Regions from separate parts of the Peribacillus sp. FSL K6-1552 genome, predicted to be linked through region 1. Evidence: riboswitches for the same ligand, from Rfam matches in the RefSeq annotation. Region 1 holds a riboswitch; each other region holds the start of a gene.
What was found. Region 1 has a riboswitch for S-adenosylmethionine ahead of mtnK (S-methyl-5-thioribose kinase). Riboswitches for the same ligand answer to the same signal wherever they lie in the genome.
Positions count from the first base shown of each region.

Region 2: linked by a shared signal. The riboswitch ahead of NST21_RS25835 (methionine ABC transporter ATP-binding protein) and the one ahead of mtnK (S-methyl-5-thioribose kinase) in region 1 are both predicted to bind S-adenosylmethionine.
Region 3: linked by a shared signal. The riboswitch ahead of NST21_RS05970 (methionine biosynthesis PLP-dependent protein) and the one ahead of mtnK (S-methyl-5-thioribose kinase) in region 1 are both predicted to bind S-adenosylmethionine.

Region 1 is NZ_JBBOST010000001.1:3,551,385-3,553,655, reverse strand. Features, by position in the region: gene mtnK (S-methyl-5-thioribose kinase) at 1-1,198, opposite strand, end outside; SAM riboswitch class I at 1,280-1,434, opposite strand; gene NST21_RS16980 (nitrilase-related carbon-nitrogen hydrolase) at 1,598-1,732, opposite strand; gene NST21_RS16975 (pyridoxal phosphate-dependent aminotransferase) at 2,173-2,271, shown strand, end outside.
Region 2 is NZ_JBBOST010000001.1:5,363,704-5,365,974, reverse strand. Features, by position in the region: gene NST21_RS25840 (O-acetylhomoserine aminocarboxypropyltransferase/cysteine synthase family protein) at 1-837, shown strand, start outside; SAM riboswitch class I at 956-1,068, shown strand; gene NST21_RS25835 (methionine ABC transporter ATP-binding protein) at 1,249-2,271, shown strand, end outside.
Region 3 is NZ_JBBOST010000001.1:1,238,271-1,240,541, reverse strand. Features, by position in the region: gene fumC (class II fumarate hydratase) at 1-340, opposite strand, end outside; SAM riboswitch class I at 706-819, shown strand; gene NST21_RS05970 (methionine biosynthesis PLP-dependent protein) at 904-2,016, shown strand; gene metC (cystathionine beta-lyase) at 2,013-2,271, shown strand, end outside.

The DNA of each region.
Region 1 (2,271 bases):
GGGTTGAATAAGTAGGCAGTGTATGTTGCTTCAATGCTTCAATCACAGCTGGAACATCTAATTCTTCCCTTTTTTTAATTAAAAAAGCACCAATTTTCAATGTAGCCGTTTTGGCAGCGATTCTTGTTTCTTTATCTTCAATAACATTTAAATCTGCAACATGAGATAAGCCTATTGTTCTCCGAATCAGCTCACAGCCAGCAAAACCATATGCATCTTTTCTGAATTTAGTGAGCACATATGATAGATAACCATTTACTTGACGAAACGGACTTTTGTTTTGGGTATTCCAAAGATTAGTATATGTCTCTTCAAAAGTATCCCAAAATTCTTGGAGGTGTGTGAAAATTTCCTCTTTTCCAGCGGGATTACGTGTAACTGCCTGGAATAGAAGGTTTGCTGTGTATTGGCCAAGATCAAACCCAACTGGTCCATAAAAAGCGAATTCAGGATCAATAATCTTCGTTTCGGTATCACTTGCAAATATACTTCCCGTATGTAAATCTCCATGAAGTAAGGCTTCCTGTTCGGTTTCAAAGCTTTGTTTCAGCTTAGAGACTTCAAGTATTACTTCTTGATCATTCCAAATGCTTTTGGCAGCATCCGTCAATTCTACTTCATACTCACCCGGTAGTTCTTCAAAAAAAGGATCTGTGAAAACAAAAACTTCAGTAATTTTGCAGAGTTCAGGATTCGTGAAGTTTCGGGCCACTTCTTTTTTCGCAGACGGTTCTAAATGCAAATCAGATGTGTAAAATGCCGTTTTCGCAACATACTCACCAATATGTTTCGATAGTAATGGAAATTGATCGCCATCGATTAAGCCTGTTCTCGCTATTTTTAAGTGTGAGAGGTCTTCCATGATTGTGATAGCAAGCTGTTCATCTGAATAATAGACTTGCGGTACAAATTCGGGACAATAGCTCTTAAAATGGATAAGTGCATTTGCTTCAATTGCAGCCCTTTTTAAGGTCAGCGGCCAACTTTCACCAAGTACCTTTGCATAAGGAACCGCTTGTTTGATTATAATTCCTTTTTTTGTGGCTGTGTCTGTAATATGAAAAACATAATTTAAGTTTCCATCGCCTATCTCTCTACATTTTAAAGTGGCATCTGTTTTGACCAACCCTAGTTTTTTTGCAAGGGTTATTGCAGTTTCATTTGACAGTAATTCAAAGTTCGAATGGTTTAAAGTCATTATTTTCCCCTCCAAATATATAAAAATAATAATGAAAAAGCCTCTTTCATATAGAAAGAGGCAGAAGTTTTAGCTTCGGACCTCTTATCTTCCAGAAATATTGCTTTCTGGTGGAATTAGCACCGTGCCCTGTGGATTTATAATCCGGCGGAAACTCCGCCCCATTTCACAATGGTATTACAGTCGGTTGCTGGGCTTCATAGGGCCTTTATCCCTCAGCCTGCTCTTGATAAGAGTAAATGTAAATGTAAATGTTTTCTGAAATTTTAATCTTCGGGAAAATAATATCAACTTTTTAAATAGTTTGTCAATGGGTAATTTAATAATAATCCGCACGAAGTTCTTCGAATTCAGTTTTGTTACATGCTTCCGTTACTTTTGAGAGGTCCAGGGTACCTGTTAGGAGTTCTTTCTTTTGCCGGCTTCACTTACGATATTCCCCCATGGATCTATAATCAGGGATTGTTCGGCAAATATTTTATTAAAATCGGACCCTGAACGATTTAATGCTAAAACGTAGGCTTGGTTCTCCATGGCACGGCTGACCCTATATCGGTCCCTAATGATCGAGCCTCGGTTTGGGCCACTCGGCGGATACGAATAGAACTTGCGCACCTTTTGAACGGTATGGACTCACTGCCATCCTTGTATACGTATGTTATAAAAAATGAATGTAATCGTTTTTTCTGCTTCTTCATCCGCAATCTCATTCAATCTAGTTAAGTCGTATCCAACTGTTCAAAGTTCAGGTAAAATAACTATATCTGGTTTAGATTAGCCGGCTTTTTCTATCCTTTTGTTCTGCGAAATGAAAATTAATATATGGTTATCCAAAGGCAATATCCATTTGGTGGAATGAGATTTTCCATTTCATTTTTTTAAATCTCTATATGTAAAAAAGCACTTTACAAGACTATGATAAACATATATCATTTGTGACTAGAATTTCAAGAAATTTCAGAGAAGGTGTTTAAATGATGCAATTCGAAAAATCCAGACAGCTTCAGGAACTACCCAAGCAGTTTTTTGCTTCTCTAGTTGCAAAAGTTAAGGCAATTACAGAGCAAGGTCAT
Region 2 (2,271 bases), 1.8 Mb from region 1:
CCAAGTCTAAGGATTCTTGATATTGAAGCTGTAGCGGACATTGCTCACAATGCGGGCATACCACTCATTATCGATAATACCTTTGCTACCCCGTACCTTTGCCGGCCAATTGATTTTGGAGCGGACATTGTCATCCACTCTGCTACAAAATGGCTCTTGGGAAATGGAACCACCTTAGGAGGCATCATCGTGGATGGGGGCAAATTCGACTGGAACTCACCAAACTACCCTGGCTTTACGGAACCAGATCCAAGCTACGATGGGATTGTATACTCTGAAGCAGTCGGCCCTGCTGCCTTTATCACAAAAGCTCGTGTGCAATTACTTCGTGATTTAGGGCCGACGTTAAGTGCTCAAAGCGCGTTCCAGTTTACGCTGGGGCTAGAAACGTTGCATGTGAGAATGAAAGAGCATCTTTCGAACACTAAGTCTGTTATTCAATATTTGGAAAATCATCCTGCCGTGAACTGGGTTTCGCACCCTAGTAATGGAAGTCACCCTGATAAAGCGCTGGCGGACAAATATTTGCCTAAGGGAGCAGGATCTGTTGTGACTTTTGGAATTCAAGGTGGACGCGAAGCTGGAGCAAAACTTATCAATTCGGTAGAATTATGGTCGCATGTAGCCAACGTAGGGGATGCTAAAAGTTTAATTATCCACCCTGCTAGTACGACCCATCAACAATTAAATGATGTAGGTTTAGCAAAAGCAGGTGTAAGTGCTGATCAAGTGCGCATATCGATTGGTATAGAAAACGTAGAGGATTTAATAGAAGATTTAGAGCAGGCAATTGAAAAAGCGACGAATATTGTCTCCTTAACTTCTAAAACTGTTTAATAAAAAAGACCTGTTCATTCTTTCCTAGAAATATTATACATTGCGCTCCTTTTTTATCTATGATAAAATTTCTCCATACTAAAGAACTTAATGATGTACAAAATATTCTATATATTAGCTCTTATCAAGAGAGGTGGAGGGATGTGCCCGATGAAACCCGGCAACCGACAAGGAAATTTCCTTGGAAAGGTGCCAATTCACACAAAGTTTAATCGCTTTGGAAGATGAGAGAAAGGCCTGCTTTTTCACCTGCCTTTCTGCTCATGCAGAAAGGTTTTTTCTATTTAGTTTGGGAAAACCTTTACATGTATAGCAATATTGAAAAACGGTTTTAAAACATATTTACAGGCTGATAATGAAGATAAATCAACTAAGTTCATAGGTTTTATTGGATAAAAGAGGTGAGTATTAATGATTACATTGACAAAAGTTAGTAAGCTATTCCGAACAGGAAAAGGAAGCAGCGACACGATTAAGGCTGTAAATAATGTTAATGTTGAAATAAATAAAGGCGAGATTTTCGGTATTATTGGCTACAGCGGAGCAGGGAAAAGTACTTTGATCAGGATGCTTAATGGATTGGAAACACCAACAGAAGGATCCGTTGTGGTGGCTGATAAAGAAATTTCCAAAATCAAAGGTGCTAAGCTACGTAAAGCTCGACAAGAAATCAGCATGATCTTTCAACATTTTAATTTATTATGGTCTAGAACCGTTCAGGAGAATATATCGTTTCCTCTAGAAATTGCAGGGGTTTCGAAAAACGAGCGTATCAAGCGTGTGAATGAATTAATTAAGTTAGTTGGGCTTGAAGGAAGAGAAAAGGCATATCCTTCGCAATTAAGCGGAGGGCAAAAACAAAGGGTCGGGATTGCTAGGGCTCTTGCTAACAATCCTAAAGTGCTACTGTGCGATGAAGCGACGTCTGCTTTAGACCCGCAGACAACCGATTCAATACTTGAATTGCTTGTGGACATCAATAAGCGTCTTGGTCTAACGATTGTTTTGATTACACATGAAATGCACGTCATCCGTAAAATTTGTCACCGCGTGGCAGTAATGGAAAGTGGTCAAGTAGTTGAACAAGGACCTGTCCTGGAAGTCTTCAAGAATCCGAAAGAACAAATGACGAAGCGTTTCGTTCAACAGGTAACAGAGCCTGAAGAAACAAAAGAAACAATGGAACACTTGCTGGAACGCTATCCGGCAGGAAAAGTAATTCAATTGACGTTCGTAGGAGATCATGCAGAGAGTCCGTTAATTACTAAGCTGGTACGTAACTTTGAGTTGGATGTCAATATCGTTCAAGGAAAAATATCTCAAACTAGAAGTGGTTCATATGGAACGTTATTTATCCACCTTGATGGCAATGAGGATGAAATGCTCCGCGCAATCGAATTCATTAAAGCACAGCATGTAGGCGTGGAGGTGATT
Region 3 (2,271 bases), 2.3 Mb from region 1:
TCCCTTTGTTAGCGACCACTTCATTCACATTCATATTACTTTGCGTGCCACTGCCTGTTTGCCAGACCACAAGGGGGAAATGTTCATCAAGTGTACCTTCTAGAATTTCGCCACAAATTTTAACGATGGCATTCTTTTTCACTTCTGAAAGATCACCAAGGTCATAGTTCACTTTAGCTGCCGCTTGCTTTACGTATGCAAACGCACGGACTAATTCAATCGGCATTTTTTCATTACCAATTTTGAAGTTGTTACGGCTTCTCTCGGTTTGTGCTCCCCAATACTTATCAGCAGGAACTTTCACTTCACCCATCGTATCTCGTTCGATTCTGTATTCCATGTGTTCTCCTCCTATGTTTGCACTATCCACCGAAAACCTTATGTATATGAAATGAATAATGACATATTATTAATTCTTCTCTCTATACATTGTACAAACTTTATTATTTTAAAGCAAAGAAACAGAACAAAACCTTCCCTATATTTCAGAAAATCCATTTAATTAAACAAAGTCTTTTAAAGAATCTCAACACCTTATACCATCGCGTTTTCCACAATATTTAGGGGTTTTTCATTGGACCAATCATGTTTTGAAAACGCTAGTCCTAATTAACCAATAAAGAATTATCGAGCAATATTTTCCCAGAATGTTCTTGACAGCACTTTATATATATAGTAAATTCAAAAGAAATTGAATAATCTAAACTCTTATCGAGAGAGGTATAGGGAATGGCCCGATGACACCTCAGCAACCTTCATTTGTTTCAAACCAATGAAAAGGTGCTAATTCCACAAGTTTGTGAACTTGGAAGATAAGAAGAATGACTCGTCCATACTTAACCAAGTCTTCTTCTTAAAGAAGACTTTTTTTATTTTATAAAACACAAAGGAGCAGTGAAAACTATGTATAAAACAGAAACATATCTTGCTCAACTAGGTAATCGCAGTGAAACCGCGACAGGAACAGTCAATCCGCCGGTTTACTTTTCGACAGCTTTCCGCCACGAAGGAATTGGCCAATCAACTGGATTCGATTATACAAGGACAGGTAATCCAACACGTCAACTTTTGGAACAATCCATCGCCAACCTTGAAAGAGGTGACCAAGGGTATGCCTGCAGTTCAGGAATGGCGGCCATCTCTACCATACTAGCCTTATTTAAATCAGGTGATGCATGGATAGTCAGCGAAGATCTATATGGTGGTACATATCGTTTGCTAGAACAAGGTTTTAAAAAATGGGGCTTACAGTGTGACTATGTAAACACTTGTTGTTTAGAGGATATCGAAAAAGCTATTACTCCTCAAACAAAAGCCATCTTTATCGAAACTCCCACTAACCCTCTTATGCAGCAAACAGATATTAGCGCTGTTGCCGCACTTGCCAAACAATTTAATTTACTTTTGATTGTTGACAACACTTTTTATACGCCGCTTCTGCAGCAGCCTATCCTGCTTGGAGCCGATATTGTAATCCATAGCGCAACGAAGTATCTCGGTGGTCATAATGATGTTCTGGCTGGACTAATCGTGGCTAAAGGTGCAGAATTATGTGATTCGATTGCCTTCCATCATAATGGAACAGGAGCGGTGTTGAGCCCATTTGATTCATGGCTGTTAATGCGCGGAATGAAAACCCTGGCACTGCGGATGGAACGTCATGAAAAGAACGCCAAAATCCTTGTAGATTATTTATCAGAACATGAATGTGTAACGGACGTCCTGTATCCCGGCAGAGGTGGTATGATTTCTTTCCGGATAATTGACGAAGCAGCGGTCAATCCATTTTTACAATCACTTTCATTAATTTCATTTGCAGAAAGTCTTGGAGGCGTTGAAAGCTTCATCACCTATCCGGCTACACAAACACATGCCGATATCCCTCTTGAAGTTAGAACTGCTAATGGGGTTTGTAATCGACTTCTACGCTTCTCGGTTGGCATCGAAGACAGCGACGATTTAATTCAAGACCTGCAACAAGCATTTGCACATGTAAAAAGGGAGGCACTACGATGACAAATCATGATTTCAGTTTTGAAACCAAATTACTTCATAACCAGCATAAATTCGATCCGACAACAGGCGGTGTGAGCGTCCCTATTCAGCACGCTTCCACTTTCCATCAAACTGATATCGATACATTCGGCAAGTACGATTACAGCAGGAGCGGAAATCCAACACGGGAAGCACTTGAAGATATCATTGCCGAGCTTGAAGATGGTACTCGCGGCTTTGCCTTTTCATCAGGTATGGCGGCCATTTCAACAGCAT